2 linked regions of the Prochlorococcus marinus str. MIT 9312 genome follow. The protein of the gene in region 2 interacts with the protein of the main gene of each other region in a pairwise test. Links are inferred from orthologs where the notes say so. Each region holds a gene or a part of one and is shown on either strand. Other genes may lie near its edges. The genes, in order: ribD and accC.

Region 1 (9,983 bases), 1.2 Mb from region 2 along the record:
AGGACATAGGACTATTTCTTAAACAAATTGGTATAGAAATAAAATCTATTTAATCCAAAAATTTTTCAAGCATTTATTTATGGCTGGGTAGATTCTGCTGGTAAATAACAGTTCATAAATCCAGTACTTTTTCTTATAATATTAATTTTGGAAGAAAGAAAGCTATAAGGTTCCAGTGAGATATTTAAGAATTAATATTGATGAAAAATTGGAGAAATGAATTTTTAATTATAAATTCTCGATAAGAATTCGGGTTTACCTAAATCCTTATTTATAAGATGGAGTTTAAATAGTCTTTAGCAGAAATAAATTAAACTTTGCTAGTTAACTTTTACTGATCTAACTTCTTCTTTTGTAGGAATATATACTACTATGAAGTAATTACAGAAATTAATTAATAGCAACAGAAATACTTATGTTTTTCTCCAAACAGCACATAATCTACCTTGTATAGAAATCTGCTCATTCTCCAAAACAATTGGAGAATAATTAGGATTTGCAGCCTCTAATGAAACTTTATTACCTTTTTTATAAAAATATTTTAAAGTTGCTCCACTCCCTGGTATGTATGCACTCACTATAGTTCCATTTTTAATGCTTCCTGTGCTTTCTATCGGTTCTAACAAAACTGTATCTCCATCAGCGATGAAAGCATCTTTCATGGAATCACCATTTACAATTAAAGCAAATAATCCCTTTTTTTTAATTACTGAAGATATATCTAACTCTTCTTGAAAATCATTAAAAGTTTCAATCAATCCTCCAGCTGCAATAGATCCAAGTATTGGGATCCCTTGTCTGAAAACATCCTCGACAATTTGCAAAGTCCTCGCTTTACCTTCTTGCCATTTAATAAAACCTTTATCCTGAAGATGCTTAAGACGACTTTGAATAGGTGCTGGAGATTTTAATCCCATAGCCTGCATCATTTGTCTTATAGATGGACTATGTTGAAATTCATTCATATAATCCCTTATCCATTCAAAAAGCTCATTTTGTGGCTCAGTAAGAGTCTTTTCAGAAGGAATCATCTCTAAAGCAAATGCAAACTAATACATTTGTACCTCTTAAAAGGAATTATTGCAACTATTTAACTTAACAATCCTGCCAAAAGAGCTTGCTGGACATGCAACCTATTTTCTGCCTGCTTAAAAATTCTACTAATTTTACTCTCAAAAACTTCTGCTGAAATTTCTTTACCCCTATATGCTGGCAGACAATGGAGAATAATTGCATCTTTATTTGCCTTTCTTACTAAACTGCTATTAATAGTAAATCCTTTAAAATCTTTATCTTTATCTTCTTTTTGATTTTCCTCTCCCATAGATGACCAAACATCTGTATAAAGAACATTTGCCCCTAATACAGCATCATAAGGATCATGAATGATTTTCAACAAATTCTTATTTTTGTAAATTTCAAGTGCTTTGTTAATAACCGAGACATTTGGTTCATAACCTCTTGGGCATGCAATTCTAACTTCTACTCCTAGTAATGCTCCACATAGAATAAGGGAGTTTGCGACGTTATTACCATCACCTATAAATGTCAAAACTACATTTCTAAAATCGATAAACTCCTCTTGAATTGTCAAAAAATCTGCTAGAGCTTGGCAGGGATGTTCTAAATCTGTAAGAGCATTAATTACTGGTATCGTAGACCATTTTGCATATTCTTCTAGATCTGAATGATTAAAAGTTCTAATTGCAATAACATCGCAATATCTACTTAGAACTCTAGCAGTATCTTTAATGGGCTCTCCTCTTCCTATTTGGGATGTAATCGGATTTAGGTCGATAGTGGTTCCACCAAGTCGTGACATCGCGACTTGAAAACTAACTCTTGTTCGTGTTGATGACTTATCAAATATTAATCCTAAAACTTTATTGTTAGGATCAATATTTATCTTTTTATTTTTAAAATTTTTTGCAAGGTCTAAAATATTAATAAACTCATCAGTTGTCATATCAAAGCTTGATAGATAATTATTATTAGCAAGCTTATTTGGTTTTACCATGAATAATTCTAGTGAGATCTAGATTCTACTATGCAGGTAACTTAGATTCTGAAAGCAGATTTTTCAACTCCTCACCCTCAATAACTTCTTCTTCAAGAATTTTTTGTGAAATTGATTCAAGTAATGGTAAATTATTCCTTAAAATGTTCAATGCAGTTTCGTGAGCATCATCTACTAGATCTCTTACTTCTTTATCTATCGCTTGAGCTGTAGCATCACTAACTGACCTTCTTGGATTATTACCATTACCCAAGAATTGCCCACCACCTTGTTTATCATAAGCAAGTGGACCAAGAATATCGCTCATGCCAAATGTGCCTACCATTTGTTCTGCTATATCTGTAGCCCTTTGAAGATCATTAGAAGCACCTGTAGTAATTTTTCCGAAAACCACCTCTTCTGCAGACCGGCCGCCTAAGAGTGTTGCTATCTGACCTTTTAATTCTTCTTTTGAATTAAGAAATCTCTCCTCAGTAGGCAATTGAAGAGTATATCCAAGTGCGCTCATTCCTCTTGGCACTATTGAAATTTTTGCAACTTTTGAACCTCCTGGCATTAAATGACCAACAATTGCATGGCCTACTTCGTGATAAGCAACAACTTTCTTCTCATCATCTTGGAGAACTCTACTTTTCTTCTCAAGACCAGCAACTACTCTTTCAATAGCCTCACTTAAGTCTTGTTGTTCAACACTTTTCCTCTTTGCTCTAGCTGCTAGAAGAGCTGCTTCATTAACCATATTTGCCAGGTCTGCACCGGCAAACCCACTTGTAGCTTGAGCTATAGAATCTAAATCTATTGAATCTGAAAGTTTAACTTTTTTTGTGTAGATCTCTAATATAGTTTTTCTGCCGGATAAATCTGGTCTATCAACTAAAACCTGTCTATCAAATCTTCCTGGTCTTAGAAGGGCCGCGTCAAGCACTTCGGGCTGGTTAGTAGCAGCAAGTACTATAACAGGCTTATCAGCAGAGGCAAATCCATCCATTTCGGTAAGAAGCTGATTTAAAGTTTGTTCTCTCTCATCATTACCACCAACTACTCCCATTGATCCTGAACGACTTTTACCAATAGCATCTAATTCGTCAATAAAAATAATGCAAGGGGCTTTTTTCTTAGCTTGCTCAAATAAATCCCTGACTCTTGCTGCACCTGCACCTACAAAAAGCTCAACAAATTCAGAGCCAGAAATAATGAAGAATGGAACTTCTGCTTCTCCAGCAACAGCTTTTGAAAGAAGAGTTTTTCCTGTTCCTGGAGGGCCTACAAGAAGAACTCCCTTTGGAATTCGGGCACCAATATCTGTATATCTCTCAGGTTTTTTTAAGAAATCAACGATTTCCGTTAATTCGTCCTTAGCTTCGTCAACCCCTGCCACATCTGCAAAAGTTACTTTTGATTCATCATCGGGTACATATACTTTAGCTTTACTTTTAGTAAAACTTAGAGCTCCTTGAGCACCTCCGCCTCCCATACTTCTTCTAGCAAAGAATTGCAGAACAAGAATAAAAATTAAAGGCGGAACAACCCAGCTCAAGATAGTTGAAAAGAAATTAGGTTTCTTTGGAGGAGCAGCAGCGAATTCAACCCCTTTACTCTCCAACCTTTGTGGAAGATCCATATCAAAAATTGGGGTGGTTGCTAAAACTGAAGGTGCACCTTCTTCAGCACCATTAAGTTCATACCTGATTTGCTCCTGTGTTATGTACGCTCTTTTAACTTCCCCATCATTAACCTGATCTATAAATAAGGAGTAGGGAACTCTCGGTATCTGCATATTTTGACTAGGGAAAAGGCTACTAAACAAAAGTAATGCTCCAACTCCTATCAAAATGATATTTACAATTCCAAATCTTCTATTAGGTTGATTATCGTCTTGTCTTATTGGCATGATTGTGGGCAAATTTGAACTTATTATAAACTAAACGAAAAGTTTCTGTATCTGTATTATTTTTTTTGGGTAAGAACCGTACGGTACTTTGACCCATTGAGTTTAATAGTGAAAACTAAATTTTTAATTCACTCTTTACGCATATATCATTACCAATCAAACTAACCTGAGAATCACTTAATTTTATAATCTCATGCATTTCTTCAAATTGAAAATCTCCAAGGGGGTTCATATTAGTTTGGCCTCCTAAAATTTTTGGTGCAATAAAAGATATTATTTCATTAATGCAATCTGACTTAACAGCCGAAGTCGCCAATTTTGGGCCACATTCCCACAAAACTTTGTTACATCCTCTTTTAGCTAATAATTTTGAAATTAACTCTGGATTATCTGATGATACCTTTTCAACTTCCACACATTGTGGAATGTTGGTAAGAAATTTTTCATTGGCCGTTGAAGAATCATAAATAACTAAAGTTTTTGCCTCATCACAATCCCAAAGATTAGATTTTGGAGGTAAATCTAAGGTTTTTGTGAAAACAACTCGCAATGGTTCAGGATTTTTCAAACCTCTAGTAGTCAATAGTGGATTATCCTGTCTTAATGTGTTTCCACCAATAATTATTGCATCAAATTCAGTTCTAAAAGAATGCACTAATGATCTTGAATCTTTATTAGTAATCCATTTACTTTTACCATTTTTTAAACCTATCCGTCCATCAATACTCATTGCCCATTTAAGAACTCCAAATGATTTCTCAGTTATGGTCCTGTAAATAAAAGCCTTATTTAATTCTAAAGATTCTTTTTTACATAATCCTAAGTGAACTTTAATTCCAGCTTGTTTGAGCAATTTAATACCTTTACCAGATACTCTTTTATCAGGATCTTGAATAGAGATATATATTTTTTTAATCCCAGACGATATCACTTTATCAACACATGGAGGTGTTTTACCATGGTGGCAGCAAGGTTCGAGATTCACATACATATAACCATCTTTAACCTCTTTTTTTAAATTATTAAAAGCCATTACCTCAGCATGAGGTTCCCCAGCCTTGTAATGAAAACCTTCAGAAATAAGATTTCCATTTTTATCTAGTATTACTGCTCCCACCAAAGGATTTGGGCTAGTTTTACCTTTACCTAATGAAGCTAAAAAAATAGCTCTCTTCATCCATTTTATATGGCTTACATTTTTTTCAGACATCTCGTGAATCAATAATCAACTTAGTGATCTCCATTCTTTAACCAAAAAAGGAGGAACAGGTAACTCTGAAAAAACACCTGATAAAGATAATCTCAATGGTCTATTTTTATCAATATTTTGAATAAGCTCATCAAGATCAAATTCTGCAGCTGCTTGTCTAACATCATTTGCTAATTCTAAGTTAAGTAATGTTTTGTCATTCATTAACCAGCTTTTTCTTCCAGATTCAACCCTTAATACAGTGGGGTGGTCGATCCTTAAAGTTCCAGGATATCCTATAACCCTTAGAATTAATTTGTCTTCAAAAAGAGGAGATTTATAAGCTACTAACTGCCAAGTTTCAAAGTCCAAATCCCTTAAAAACTCACTACTCGCATTTATCAGTTCACCATTAATTTCCGTTTCTGCAATTTCTGCATAAACTTTTAATGGGTTAAAAATAAAAGACAGAAATATCATCAATATTAATATCCCTTTTAAAAAAATATTATTATTTGATTTTGTAATTTTCCTCATTTTCAGAATCCATAAGAGCATCTAAAGTTACAGCTGTTCTAACTATAGCTTGATATCTTTTAATTATTTTACGATTTTTTTCTATAACTCGAGATAAATTCAAAGAGTCTTTTTCAGAATAGCTAGATGTTAATTCGCTAGAATCTTCTTCAAGACACTCAAATTCACTATCCTTATTAATTAAGGTTAATAATAAATCATGTAATCTCTTTCTCCTTTCAGACAATTGATTTATTATTGTAACTCGATCAATAATAGGATAATTCACTAAAACATTCAAATAGATTAGATTCTTTTCCTTAGATATTCATGACTGAAATAAATAGAAAAATTTATATTGTAGGGATTAATTCTTTTAAATTTGAAGATTTACCTTTTAAATTACAAAATCTATTTAATGAGACAGTAAATATTGCAGTGCCTAATTCATATCTTGAAAAAATTAAATCATGGAGCGAAAACGATTTAAAACAAAAAAAATTATTTTATGCAAGCAAAAGTAATAACGAACTCATTAACTGGCTTCGGTCTCAAAAAAATGATGTTATTTTAATTTCAAGAGGCGATCCTCTTTGGTTTGGAATTGGAAGAATACTCCTAGAAAATTTTTCAAAAGATGAATTAAATTTCTACCCTTCAAATACTTGTATTCAATTAGCATTTAGTAAGTTAAAAATTCCTTGGCAGGATACTATTAATGTAAGTATTCATGGGAGAGATTCCACTAAGTTAGTTGAGGCACTTAAAACCAAGCCTTCAAGTTTGGCTATTATTACAGATTCAAACAACAAAAGTTTAGAAATTATCCAAAAAAACTTATCAGAATTAAATCTGATTGACTTTTATGATTTTTGGCTTTGTGAAGAAATAGGTTTCGACAATGAAAATATAAGAAAATTAAATCTTAAAGAGTCATTGCCCTCCGATATCTCGAGTTTGAACATTGCTGTTCTAACAAAAGCAAGGAAAATTTTTTCGAATAATGATTTACCTCTTTTCGGAATCAGTGACATTATTTTTAAAACTTTTGAAGACAGACCAAATTTATTAACTAAAAGGGAGGTTCGTATTCAAATCTTAGCTGATTTAGAACTCCCAAAAAAAGGTGTAATTTGGGATATAGGAGCAGGTTGTGGATCAATTGGTTTAGAGGCATTAAAACTAAGGCCTAATTTAGATTTATTTTGTATCGATAAAAGAATTGGCTCAAAAGGCTTAATATTAGAAAACTCAAAAAGGCTGGGAGTTAAACCAAAATCTATTTTTGAGGAAGACATAAATAATACCTTCAACAAGATAAATTTTATTTCTTTTGAAAAACCTAATAGATTAGTAATTGGAGGATGCGATAAAAAGACTAAACTTCAAATCATTAATAAACTGGGCCAAGATATGAGTAGTGGAGATATTATCTTAATCCCAATAATAGATATTCAAACTATAGAAGAATTAAAAGAGGAATTAGAAAATAAAAATTTTAATACAAATTTAAATTTAATACAGACTTACAAAAGTTTAAGTATCGCAGAAGGAATGAGATTAGAACCAAATAATCCTGTATTTTTATTAAAAGGGAAAAAATAAATTAAGATAATTTTTATTTGTTTGGTTTAGCCACATGGGGTAATCCCCAACCTAGTTTATTTCTTAATACTTGAAAAAATTCATGATCTTCAAGTCTAATAAACTTAACTGAGTGTTTACTTTTTCTTATCAAAACTCTATCTTCAGGCCAAACGTAACAACCAGCATTTCCATCCACAACCATTACTAATCTTTCAGGAGTTGCAGGGAAAACAGTTACTGGCTCTGAATCATTAAAAACTAGTGCCCTTGATGCCAATGAATGCGGCGCAATTGGAGTTAATTGAACAACTGGACAATCAGGAGTAATAACTGGTCCTCCAGCACTAAGAGAATATGCAGTAGATCCAGTTGGAGTAGATAAGATTACACCATCAGCCGAAATATCCACAGGGGCATGTCTTCCTATAGAGATCTCAAAATGACACATACTTGTAAGAGGTTCTCTATGAAGGGCCATCTCATTAAGGCAGAGAGACTCCCACCTCCTCTGATCATTCCTCATTACACTAACGATAAAACAAGTTCTTTCTTCAATATCCCAATTCCCAGTAATAATTTTATCTATAGCTTCATTTAGGTTGGATAAATAAGCTTCCGCAAGAAATCCTAAATGACCAGTATTTATTGTAAGGATTGGAATTTTTGCAGGTGCCGTTTGCCTTGCAGCAGAAAGCACAGTTCCATCTCCGCCAAGAACAATTGCAAATTCCATTGAGGAATCAAACCCCTCGGGAACACAATTGGTATATCCCAATGGACGAACATGTTGATCAGGATTGGCAAATCCAACCATTCCACCAGAGCTACTAACCCTTATGACCTCATAATTGGATTTTTCCAATTTTTCCTGAACAGAACTTGCGGTTTGAACGGCTAGTTCTTTCCCATCATTAACTATTAGTCCTGCTTTAAGTACCAATCAAAAAACTAAAACTACAACTATTTTAAACTAATTTGCTGGACAATCATAATTTATAACTTAAATTCTATTAAAACTGTTCTAAGAATCTAAGATCATTTGTATAAAATTTTCTAATATCGTCAATCTGATGTCTTACCATACAAAATCTTTCAACGCCTAATCCAGCTGCAAATCCAGTCCATTTTTCAGAATCTATTCCTAATTTCTCCAAAACCTTGGGATCTACCATTCCGCAGCCCATTACTTCTAACCATTTACCTTTCCATTGAACGTCCACTTCGGCCGAGGGTTCAGTGAATGGGAAATAACTAGCTCTAAATCTTACAGGAATATCTCCAAAAAAAGTCTTTAAAAAAGTAAGAACTGTCCCTCTTAGGTGGCTAAAATTTATATCTTGATCTATGCATAAAACCTCAACCTGATTAAATACTGGAGAGTGGGTAGCATCTACAGCATCTCTCCTATAAACTCTCCCAGGAGCAATAATTCTTACTGGAGGAGGATTTTTTTCTAAGTACCTTATCTGAACGGGAGAAGTATGGGTCCTCAAAAGTCGATTTTCATCTAAATAGAAAGTATCTTGCATATCTCTTGCAGGATGATTTTTGGGTATATTTAGAGACTCAAAATTATAAAAATCACTTTCTATTTCAGGACCACTTTCAACGGTATAACCTAAACCACAAAAAATATCTATGATCTCATCTTGAGTTGAAATTAAGGGATGCTTGCTTCCAGGAGGTGTTCCAATTGAAGGAATAGTTACATCAATTTTTTCATTTTTGATCTGCTGATCTAAGGCTTCATTATTTAATTGATTTTTTCTTTTATTAAGTAAATCTTGCAAATTTATCTTTATAAAATTTGCTTTTTGGCCAACAATTGGTCTTTCGGCAGCAGATAATTGACCCATTATTTTCAGAATTATTGACAAATCACCTTTTTTTCCTAGTAAGGAAACTCTTAATTTATCCAGTTCTTCATGAGTAGAAGCATTATCTATATTATTTTTTGCTGTTAGAGAAAGATTATTTAGTTTTTCCTCAATTTGACTTAATGATTCAATTTGACGCACTGATATAGTAAAAGTAGGTATTGCTTTCATCTTACTTAAATATCGTCCATAAATAAAATGTATTGAATAATGGAATCGTTAAATATATTAATTAGTAATGATGATGGTGTTTTTGCAGAGGGATTAAGAGCTTTAGCCAAATCAGCACAGAAGAGAGGTCATAAGGTAACAGTAGTATGTCCTGACCAAGAAAGATCAGCTACTGGTCATGGTCTTACTTTGCAATCTCCACTAAGAGTGGAAAGGGCAGACGAATTATTTGAGAGAGGGATCAAAGCTTGGGGATGTTCGGGCACGCCTGCTGATTGCGTCAAATTAGCATTATCTGAGCTCTTGGATAATAAACCTGATCTAGTTCTATCTGGAATAAATCACGGGCCAAATTTAGGGACAGATATTTTTTGTTCAGGCACTGTTGCAGCAGCCATGGAGGGAACTTTAGAAAATGTTCCCTCCATGGCAATAAGTGTTGCGAGTTTTAAATGGAAGAATTTTGAATTTGCTGGAGAAATGGCAATAAATATTGCAGAACAAGCAATTAAGGATAGTTGGCCACCTTCACTTCTACTAAATTTGAATATTCCTCCCTGCGAGAAAAATAAAATAAAAGAATTATCCTGGACAAGATTATCAATCAGAAAATATAAAAATCAATTTTCTAAACGGGAAGACCCAAGGGGTGATGATTATTATTGGTTAGCAGGTGAGGTAGTTTTAGATCTTAAATCAAAAGGTTACGGTCCAAAAAATTGGCCCAGTGATGTA
Region 2 (9,946 bases):
TGTGATTGATGTAAATTTTGAAGATTCAGCTGCAGAACCTTTAATCTTAATCAATCCAGAAATTACAGACTATGGAACAACCCTGAATTCATACGAAGAAGGCTGCTTGAGCATACCTGGTGTATATTTAAATGTAGTAAGACCATCAACTATAAAATTAAAATTTAGAGATGAAATGGGAAGACCACGTAAAATGAAAGCAGATGGACTTTTAGCTAGGTGTATTCAACACGAAATGGATCACTTAAATGGAATATTATTTGTTGATAGAGTTACATCAAAGGATGACTTAAAAAAAGAACTTATAAAAGAAGGGTTTCACGAAAAAGACGTTATTTCGATAACTTAATTTAATGACTGAAACTACAATATTTCAAAAAATTCTTAATGAAGAAATCCCCTGCGATAAGCTTTATGAAGATGAGTTTTGTATTGCATTTAATGATATCCAGGCGCAAGCTCCAGTACATTTTTTAGTGATTCCTAAAAAGCCCATTATCAGTTTATTAGAGTGTATTGAAAAAGATGCAAATTTATTAGGGCATTTACTATTTGTAGGTAGCAAAATAGCTAAGTCAAAAAATTTAACTAATTGGAGAACAGTAATTAATACCGGAGCAGAATCGGGACAAACAGTTTTTCATTTACATATTCATTTTTTATCTGGAAGAAAAATGAATTGGCCACCAGGTTAATACTCTCGAAATAAATGTTTATCGGTTATAAATAAGAAAAAAGAAAAATGAATACACCAGATTCCATAAAGACAGAATCCAAAAATTTATTCAATTTAATCTCAAAAAATTGGGGAGAATTAGATGACTCACTCAAGAGTAAATTAATAAAAATTTGGAGTGTTTTAACTTATAAATGGCAATTACAAATTTTATTTAATTTACCTTTTCTACTATGGTGGGGATTAGATAAATTTTTTCCAAAAATACATGAGTTTGATGCAACAATTTTGAATTACTTAAATTTACCTAACTGGGCACTTTCATTTATTGGTTTTGGTCAATAGACTTCAAAAAGATATAATTTATTTTATACAACTTGTCGAGTAATGAATAAAGCCGTTAAAAATAAATCTAAAATACTTTATCAATTACAAAAATTAAGGAAACTATCTCAGCCATTTTTTCTCCCAATAGATCAATGTAATGGATTTCAATTCATATGGCTTTTGATATCTCTTTTATTTTGTGTTGGGGGAATAGTGCTTGTTGGTCTTACAGGAATAATAAGTTTTTTCGAAAACTTTCAACCTATTTTTCTTGAAAAGTATTTCGGCGGTGTAGTAAGTATTATCAATTCAATTTGGGCTGGGAGCTGGGGATTGCTTTTCTCTGCCTTATTTCTAATTGGATCAGGAAGCTTTTTTAGCTTAAGACTTCAATTAAAAAACCGTAGATGGTTACATTGGTTATTCCTTGCGATAATTGTATTAATGCTTTTAGCTGTAAACGGAATAAACGCAGGAATAGGATTTATAGCAAGAGATTTAACAAATGCTTTGGTAGAAAAGCAAGAAGATGGATTTTATCGGATATTGGGGATTTACGCTTGTTGTTTTGCTGTTGCTCTACCAATACGTGTTTCCCAAATATTTTTTACATATAAATTGGGAATAATTTGGAGAGAATGGCTTTCAAAAAGTTTAGTCAAAGATTATATGACTAATAAAGCTTATTACCAATTAAATCCCAATGATGAAGAGCAAACTGATGTAGATAATCCTGATCAAAGGATTACAGATGATACCCGAGCTTTTACGGGGCAAAGCCTGTCTTTTACATTAGGTGTTTTTGATGCACTACTCACATTTTCGCTTAATATTCTTATTTTATGGAGTATCAGTACAACACTTACTTTTTCTTTATTTGGTTACGCTGCATTTGCAACTTCTATCCTTTTAGTTGCTGGTAAAAATCTTGTAAAGATAGACTTTGATCAACTCAGATACGAAGCAGATTTTCGATATGGCTTGGTACATATTAGAGATAACGCTGAATCAATAGCTTTTTACGCCGGGGAAAATCCTGAGCGCAATGAAACTGAAAGGCGATTAGGAGAAGTGGTAAGAAACTTTAATTTACTGATTATATGGAGAGTAATAATTGACGTTATGAGAAGATCCATTAATTATGCTGGAAATTTCTTCCCATATTTAATAATGGCAATACCTTACTTTAAAGGTGATATTGATTATGGGCGTTTTATTCAGGCAAGCTTTGCATTTGGCATGGTCGAAGGTTCGTTATTTTTCATTGTTAATCAAATAGAAGAACTTGCAAAATTTACTGCTGGAATCGGAAGATTAGAAGGATTCCAATCAAAAGTCGAATCTATTAGTCAAACTAACCCTATAAGCAATCAAAACGTTATTTCAGATTATCCCTCAATTCTTATTAAAAATGCTGACCTTTATCCCCCAGGCTCGGATAAAAAAATTATTAAGAATTTAAATTTGAGCATCAATAATAATCAATCACTTTTGGTTGTAGGACCTTCTGGATGTGGAAAAACATCTTTGCTAAGAATGATTAGTGGTTTATGGGAACCAGATCAGGGAGTAATAAAAAAACCAAAAATTGGGGAATTATTATTCATACCTCAGAAACCTTATATGTTACTAGGTTCTTTAAGGGAACAATTATGTTATCCCACAGAAGTTCAAAAATTTAGTGATGAACATCTTACTGCTGTACTTCATGAAGTAAATTTAAAAACATTAGTGGATCGTTATCCTAATCTTGATATCAAACAAGATTGGCCAAGAATTCTTTCTCTAGGCGAACAACAAAGATTAGCTTTTGCAAGACTTTTACTAAATTCTCCAAGATTTGCAGTACTTGATGAAGCAACAAGTGCTTTAGATATTGATACTGAAAAAAAACTATATGGTTTACTAAAGGAAAGAGAACTATCTCTTATTAGTGTTGGACATAGACCTAGCTTAAAAGATTTTCATGAAAATATTTTAGAATTAAATGGACAAGGAGACTGGAAATTAGTGACTTCTGATAAGTATAATTTTAAGGATTAGGAAAAAAAATGAATTCTAAAGAAGAACAAACTAACTCAGAAGTCACTAATTTAGAGAATGAGAGTTCTATAGAAAAAAAGAAAGATAAAAATGACAAAAGTGAACAAACTGCAGATATTAAATTTGATGAAAAATCAATAGATATTGAAGATGAATATAAATTCGGATGGAGTAATTATTCTGAAATAACTAATGGAAGATTTGCAATGATCGGATTCCTAGCAATAATACTAATTGAATTATTTAGTCAACAATCGTTTTTAAAATGGGCAGGAATCTTATAATTAATCATCAAATCTAGAACTGTTATCTCTAGGTTTCTTTTTATTTTTTCCAACGGTATATCTACCATTTTGATTTTTTGCACTTGATCTCGCTGAAGAGCTGACTCTCCGAGACTCTCGAGTTTTTTTGACTTGATTAACATCTTTGAATGAAGCATCTTCTACTAGCTCTGTTGAAGTTTGCTGCCTAATAGGAGATCTTGAAGGTTTCTTTCTTGATTGAGAAGAATTATCAGGTGTAGAACTATTATCTTGCCTAGATACTGTCCGATTTATTCTGGGTCTTGATCCTGTTTTAACTTCATTACGAGATAAGTTTCTTCTTTCACCAAAGTTATTTCTTTCTGATTGATTACTATTTGTATCTCCAGGAGTCTTTCTTCTTCTTATAGGTTCGTCATTTTCAAACTGATTTGCTTCTCTTTTAGATGGCCTGCTTCTACTTGCAGCAGAAGCAGGAATGGCTCTTGAAACATTTCTTCTAAGAGATCTCCCATCCATATATTCATCTTCAAATTCATCTTCTTGAGGGTTAAATCTTCTTGATGGTCTTTCAGCTTCCTCAAACCTATCGTATTCGTCATTAAATCGACCTCTAGAATTTCTGGGCACATCAGAAATAGGATCATCATCAAAATAAGATGATCTTCTTGCTTGATCAGTAGCAACTCCCCTTAATCGCACACTTTCATATGCAAAAAAAACTGTGGTTCCTGCTAACAAAAACTGACCAAACTGAAGAATAGGATCTAATCTCCAGCCTTGAAAAAATAATATCCCTCCGCACAAAAGTCCTATTGCTGCGAAGAAAACATCATAATCTCTTGCTAATGCAGGTTTAAAAGACCTTAAAAAATAAAGGCCTCCTCCACCTACAGCGAGAACTATACCAACAATACTGGCCCAATTGAGACTAGCATTGACCACATTCTTTCTCCAAAATTTATTTTTTAAAGGGGAAATTAAATCACCCTATATATATAGTGTACTTAAAACTTCTACAAAAACTAGCGTCTTCCAGTAGATGTACGATTGAGGGAATCTTTCTGACTAACAAAAATCAAAAATGCAGTAGCTGGAATAACGATAAGTAAAGCGGCGGCAATAAAACTACCTATCATTCCAACTGCGGAATTATTTGCAACTTCAGAAGAAAAATCTGCAGCTAGTAATAAATTTGAGATTTGAAACACTGGTTAAATATTAAATTCTCAATTTATAATACGAATTAAATACGTTTCAATGGGTTATTTATTAAGATGAGTTAAATAATTGTGATTTCCTTGCTTGTAGAATCTCTCCAAATTTTAGATGTTAGCTTAGGAATCTCTCTATCATATCTAACTGTAATTTTTTTAATAAGATTAATTCTTACTTGGTACCCAAAAATTGATTTAAGTAAAGGTTTATGGTTATTAGTTTCAATACCATCAAGCTCTATTCTGAATTTAACAAGAAAATTAATTCCCCCTATAGGAGGAGTTGATGTGGGACCTGTAATCTGGATTGGAATTATAAGCTTTTTAAGAGAGATTTTAGTGGGTCAACAAGGTCTTATAAAACTTGCATTGCATACACACATTTCATAGTAATTATTTAATTATTCCTCAGTAATTTGGCAATAATTCTTCTTCTACATATTTAGTATGTATCTTACCTTCCTTAAATTTAGCTTTATTCAGTAAAGTTAGATGAAAGTTAATTGTTGTAGGAATGCCGGTTACCGCGCATTCATTTAAAGCCCTATTCATACGTTTAATTGCAGTATTACGATCTTTTCCCCAGACTATTAATTTACCAATTAATGAGTCATAGAATGGAGGTATTTCATAGCCAGTATAAACATGACTATCCACCCTTACACCAGGGCCGCCAGGAGGAAGCCAACCAGTTATTTTTCCAGGTGATGGTCGGAAATTATGAGAAGGATCTTCAGCGTTGATTCTACATTCAATGGCATGACCGTTTAAATTGATATCATCCTGATTAAATTCCAAGTTTACTCCGCTTGCGATTTTAATTTGCTCAGCTATTAAATCAACTCCTGTAACCATTTCAGTAACAGGATGTTCAACTTGAATCCTAGTATTCATTTCCATGAAATAAAAATTATCATCATCAACTAAAAATTCAACCGTACCAGCTCCTTCGTAACCGATACTTTTTGCAGCAGCAATAGCTGCATTTCCCATTTTTTTTCTAAGTTCAGTGTTAATTGCAGGGCTAGGAGACTCTTCCAATAACTTCTGATGTCTTCTTTGAACTGAACAATCTCGCTCTCCTAAATGAACAACATTTCCCGACCTATCCGCCAAAATTTGAATTTCTACATGTCTTGGCTTCTTTATAAATTTCTCCATATATAAACCATCATTACCAAAAGCTGCTTCTGCTTCACCCTGAGCTGCTTTAAACATTTTTTCAAGATTATCAGCATTTTCAACCAGCCTCATACCTCTTCCACCTCCTCCAGCAGTCGCTTTGATAATTACCGGATAGCCAATATCATCTGCCAATTTATAAGCCTCATCAACATTTGATAACAAGCCTTTACTACCTGGTACTGTTGGAACTCCTACTGCTTCCATAGTTTCTTTAGCTGTAGATTTATCTCCCATAGATCTAATAGCATTAGGAGATGGACCAATAAAAACTATGCCGTGATCGTTACACATCTCAGCAAATTTATCATTTTCAGCAAGAAATCCATAACCAGGATGAATAGCATCAACTCCTCTCGATGTAGCAGCAGCAAGTATATTTGGAATATTTAAATAACTCTTATTACTTAACGAGTCTCCAACGCACACCGCTTCATCAGCAAGCTGAACGTGCAATGCTTTTTTATCTACGGTGCTAAAAACTGCAACTGTTGCAATACCTAGTTCTCTACAACTTCTGACAATTCGTAAAGCTATTTCTCCACGATTAGCAATTAAAACTTTTTCAACCATTATGAAAATTAAATTGAAGAAATGAAAATGACTTAAAATAAAAAATTCTTTGCCAAAGTATTTAACAAAATTTTTTTAGTTATCAGAGGACATTTTTTACAATACAACCTAGAACGTTATATATGTATAAATATTTTTTTTATGCAATAGAAAAATAATTCATCATATACAAAAATTCTCTTTTAGAACTACATCCTTATTTCAGTCAATAATGTATTATATCTTTAAGGTTTAGGTACCCGCGGGTGCTTGAAAACCCTTTGCGGACGTGGCGGAATTGGTAGACGCGCACGTCTAAGGAGCGTGTGGCTTAGGCCTTGCGAGTTCAAGTCTCGCCGTCCGCATTTAATGTATTATGGTTAAACTGCAATGAAAAAAAAATCAGTTGCAGTAGTTATAGTTTCTAATGGTCCTGGTGAATTAGCTACATGGGTAAATCCTCTAGTGGATGAGCTTAATAAAATAAATAAAACTCTATGTGATGACGATACACTCGATTTAACTCTTAGATTAGTTCTTGTTCCTTGCCCAAATGCGACTGGTAAAGAATATTTAGTTGCAAATTCATGGAATAAATTCGAATTAATTACAAAATCCAAAAGTTTTTGGAAATTATTAATAAAGCCAAGTTCTTTTGCTAATTGGCCAAAAAAAGGGGTAGTTATTTTCCTTGGTGGAGATCAATTTTGGAGCATTTTACTAGCTAAAAGATTAGGTTATTTAAATATCACATATGCTGAATGGATTGCGCGATGGCCTCAATGGACTAACAAAATTGCTGCCATGAATTTAAAAGTAAAAGAGTTAATTCCTAAAAGATATAAATATAAATGTCAAATCATTGGCGATTTAATGGCAGATATCAAACTTAATAATGAAATATCATTAAAAAATAAAGAAAAACACTATATTGCATTGTTGCCTGGTTCTAAAAAAGCAAAACTCTCTGTTGGAATTCCTTTCTTCTTAGAAATTGCAGATCATGTAGCTGAAGAAAATCAAAATATAAATTTTATAATTCCCATGGCTCCAACCACTAATAAAAGTGAATATTTATTTTTTCAAAGTGAGAACAATCCAATTGCGAAATATTACTCATCAAAAATTAAAAAAATTAAAAACATCAAAGACTCCTGGTTTGATTATGTAATTGAAACATCAAAAAATACAAAAATTTATCTAATTAAGAAACATCCTTGCTATGAAATATTGAAAGAATGTGATCTTGCGATTACAACTGTAGGAGCAAATACTGCAGAATTAGCAGCAATTGCTCTTCCAATGTTAGTTGTTCTACCAACTCAACATTTAAATATGATGAATGCCTGGGATGGTATTTTTGGAGTAATCGGGAAAATTTCATTCATAAATAGATTCCTAACTTTTATAATTCAATATTTTTATGTTAAAAAAAAGAAGTTTTTTGCTTGGCCAAATATTAAAGCTAAAAGAATGATTGTCCCTGAAAGGATAGGAAATATTTCGCCCAGAAAAATTGCAAGAGAAGTATTATTTCTTATTAAAAATAGGGATCAATTAAAAAGTATTAGTAATAATTTACACAAAGAGAGAGGCGATAAAGGTGCTGCTGAAAAACTTACTTCTATAATTGTTAATTCAATAAAAAAACTTTGAAAATTACCAAGGGTCATCAATTTCAAACTTTTCTGACTTTTTATTATCTTTAACTAAATTTTGTGCATCTAGTGGTTCAATATCCAAAGTTTCTTTTGCATTTTGAATTGGTCTTTTTGAAGCTAAATTTGTAGTTGATTGTTTCTTTTGCATAAAATCAATATTCTTTTCTTCATCTATTTGATTAAAACTATTTTGATTCTCAATCTGATCAGAATAATCATTATCCATATATAACTTTTTTCTGTTATTGATTTCCTCTGAAGAACCCTTTATTTCAACATATTCAAGTTCATCTTCATCTTCATAATCATCTTCATAATCATCTTGTTCAACAACTTCTTCATATTCCTCAACCAAATTGTTTTGCTTTTCTGATTCCAAACCTGACAATAACTGATTCTCAACTGGGACAAGATTTGCTGAGTATCCATTTGCTTCCCTTTCATCCCATGAAGAACCTCCGACTCCAAGTTTCTCAAGTAATCCACTACTTAATTGGTTCAATTTCTCTTCAGCCCCTTCATAAACAATAATCCTATCCGTACCACTACTTACAATTTCCTCAACAGGAATTTCCCAAGTACTTAAAACTCCCTCACCTAAAAGTGGAACACCTACTGCACCCATAACAAGAGAAATTAAATCCCCTGTCTCGATATCAAACGAAAACCCAAGAACTCTACCTAAAAGTTGTCCAGACTCTGTAATTACCTGACAATTAATTACCTTTCCATATCTTTCTGGAGAAAAACTTTCACTCAAAGAATCTAGAGAGTCAACTAATATCACATCTCCAACTTGCTTTATACTTTCTAAGGGCATCCATTTTGGCAAACCTGGTAAAAATCTTGTAAGTGGATTATCTCTTAGTCCCAAAGCGACCACCTCCCTTCTGTCAATATCAACAACAACTTCACCAACTACGCCTAAACGCCTCCCAGTATCAGTAGTTATAACTTGTGTCCCCATTAATTCTGACCTTAACCATAAACGTTCGCTAGGAACAGAATTAGGGCGATTCTTATTAGCAGATGTGTTAGACAAACTCATAAATACCTTTTTATCATTCTGACGTATAAATTTAAAAAAGTGTGTTTATGCAGCATTTGGTAACCCAACAACTTGAGTATTAGCACCTCGTGCCTGCGCAACACCAATTGTTCGTTCAGACGCACTAATCATAGGCCTTCTATGACTTACGACTATAAATTGTGCATTTGATGACTGATTAGATATTAATTTTGACAACCTTTCAACATTGATACCATCTAAAAAACTATCAACCTCATCTAATGCATAAAAAGGGGAAGGTTTATACTTTTGCAACGCAAATAAAAAACTTAAAGCAGTTAATGATTTTTCACCACCTGACATAGAGGCTAATCTTCTGACATTTTTTCCCTTAGGATGTGCAACTAAAGTTAATCCTCCTTCCAAAGGAGAATTAGTATTTTCAAGTTGAAGGAAACCATCTCCATCAGATAAATTTGCGAAAATTTCTCTAAAGTGTTTATCAACTTCTAAAAATGCTTGCATAAAAGCCTCCTGACGCATAGTCGATACAGTTTCTATTCTCAGCAATAATTCAGATCTTTCATTAGATAGGATTGCTAATTTTTCTCGTAAACCATTTAATCGCTCAATTAATTCTTCTAGTTCATCAAGAGCCAGCATATTAACAGGTTCTAAGCTTTGTAGTTTTGCATTTATAATCGAGATTTCTGATTGAACAGATTCAAGACTCTTCTCTTCATATTCTTCAAGCTTTGGGAAAGGATTAGGTAGATCTTTTTTATAATTTTCTAATTTTATTTTCTCGCTCCTCATCTCTTCTTTCAGAGAATGCATATCCCTTTCAAGATATTCAAGCTTCAATAGATAGTTATTATATTCTTGCCTTTTATTTGAAATTGAAGAGTTTAATTCATCTCTTTTTCTTCTCAAAAAACCTAAATCCTTCTCTAGGGAATTTTTTTGATTATTGAGAACTAAAAGCTCTTTTTTAAATTTATCTCTTTTTTCTA

What was found.
Region 1: the proteins of accC (region 2) and ribD interact in binary tests that used the Escherichia coli proteins (3 or more experiments, as listed by UniProt). The link is inferred for Prochlorococcus marinus str. MIT 9312 from one-to-one orthologs.

What each region holds. Positions count from the first base shown.
Region 1 is NC_007577.1:1,273,641-1,283,623, forward strand. What follows is about bases 3,072-6,026. They hold ribD (bifunctional diaminohydroxyphosphoribosylaminopyrimidine deaminase/5-amino-6-(5-phosphoribosylamino)uracil reductase RibD), read right to left. Parts: upstream 5,119-6,026; coding sequence 4,024-5,118; downstream 3,072-4,023. Other genes in these bases: ftsH (ATP-dependent zinc metalloprotease FtsH), read right to left, coding at 3,072-3,908; PMT9312_RS07035 (DUF3122 domain-containing protein), read right to left, coding at 5,134-5,634; PMT9312_RS07040 (hypothetical protein), read right to left, coding at 5,609-5,914; PMT9312_RS07045 (bifunctional cobalt-precorrin-7 (C(5))-methyltransferase/cobalt-precorrin-6B (C(15))-methyltransferase), read left to right, coding at 5,944-6,026. In the rest of the region: transcriptional repressor LexA, read right to left, coding at 414-1,031; argF (ornithine carbamoyltransferase), read right to left, coding at 1,091-2,017; more of ftsH, read right to left, coding at 2,046-3,071; more of PMT9312_RS07045, read left to right, coding at 6,027-7,218; PMT9312_RS07050 (NAD(+) kinase), read right to left, coding at 7,232-8,140; pheS (phenylalanine--tRNA ligase subunit alpha), read right to left, coding at 8,211-9,218; 5'/3'-nucleotidase SurE, read left to right, coding at 9,288-9,983. UniProt on the Escherichia coli protein: Converts 2,5-diamino-6-(ribosylamino)-4(3h)-pyrimidinone 5'-phosphate into 5-amino-6-(ribosylamino)-2,4(1h,3h)-pyrimidinedione 5'-phosphate.
Region 2 is NC_007577.1:63,891-73,836, reverse strand. The notes cover bases 4,112-7,029. They hold accC (acetyl-CoA carboxylase biotin carboxylase subunit), read right to left. Parts: upstream 6,285-7,029; coding sequence 4,938-6,284; downstream 4,112-4,937. Other genes in these bases: PMT9312_RS00300 (hypothetical protein), read left to right, coding at 6,654-7,029; PMT9312_RS00315 (YggT family protein), read left to right, coding at 4,614-4,919; psbX (photosystem II reaction center X protein), read right to left, coding at 4,338-4,523; PMT9312_RS00325 (Ycf66 family protein), read right to left, coding at 4,112-4,257. In the rest of the region: def (peptide deformylase), read left to right, coding at 1-349; PMT9312_RS00345 (histidine triad nucleotide-binding protein), read left to right, coding at 354-695; PMT9312_RS00340 (hypothetical protein), read left to right, coding at 743-1,021; PMT9312_RS00335 (ABC transporter ATP-binding protein/permease), read left to right, coding at 1,064-3,046; PMT9312_RS00330 (chlorophyll a/b-binding protein), read left to right, coding at 3,055-3,330; more of PMT9312_RS00325, read right to left, coding at 3,331-4,111; more of PMT9312_RS00300, read left to right, coding at 7,030-7,919; PMT9312_RS00295 (PRC-barrel domain-containing protein), read right to left, coding at 7,923-8,972; chromosome segregation protein SMC, read right to left, coding at 9,018-9,946. UniProt on the Escherichia coli protein: This protein is a component of the acetyl coenzyme A carboxylase complex; first, biotin carboxylase catalyzes the carboxylation of the carrier protein and then the transcarboxylase transfers the carboxyl group to form malonyl-CoA.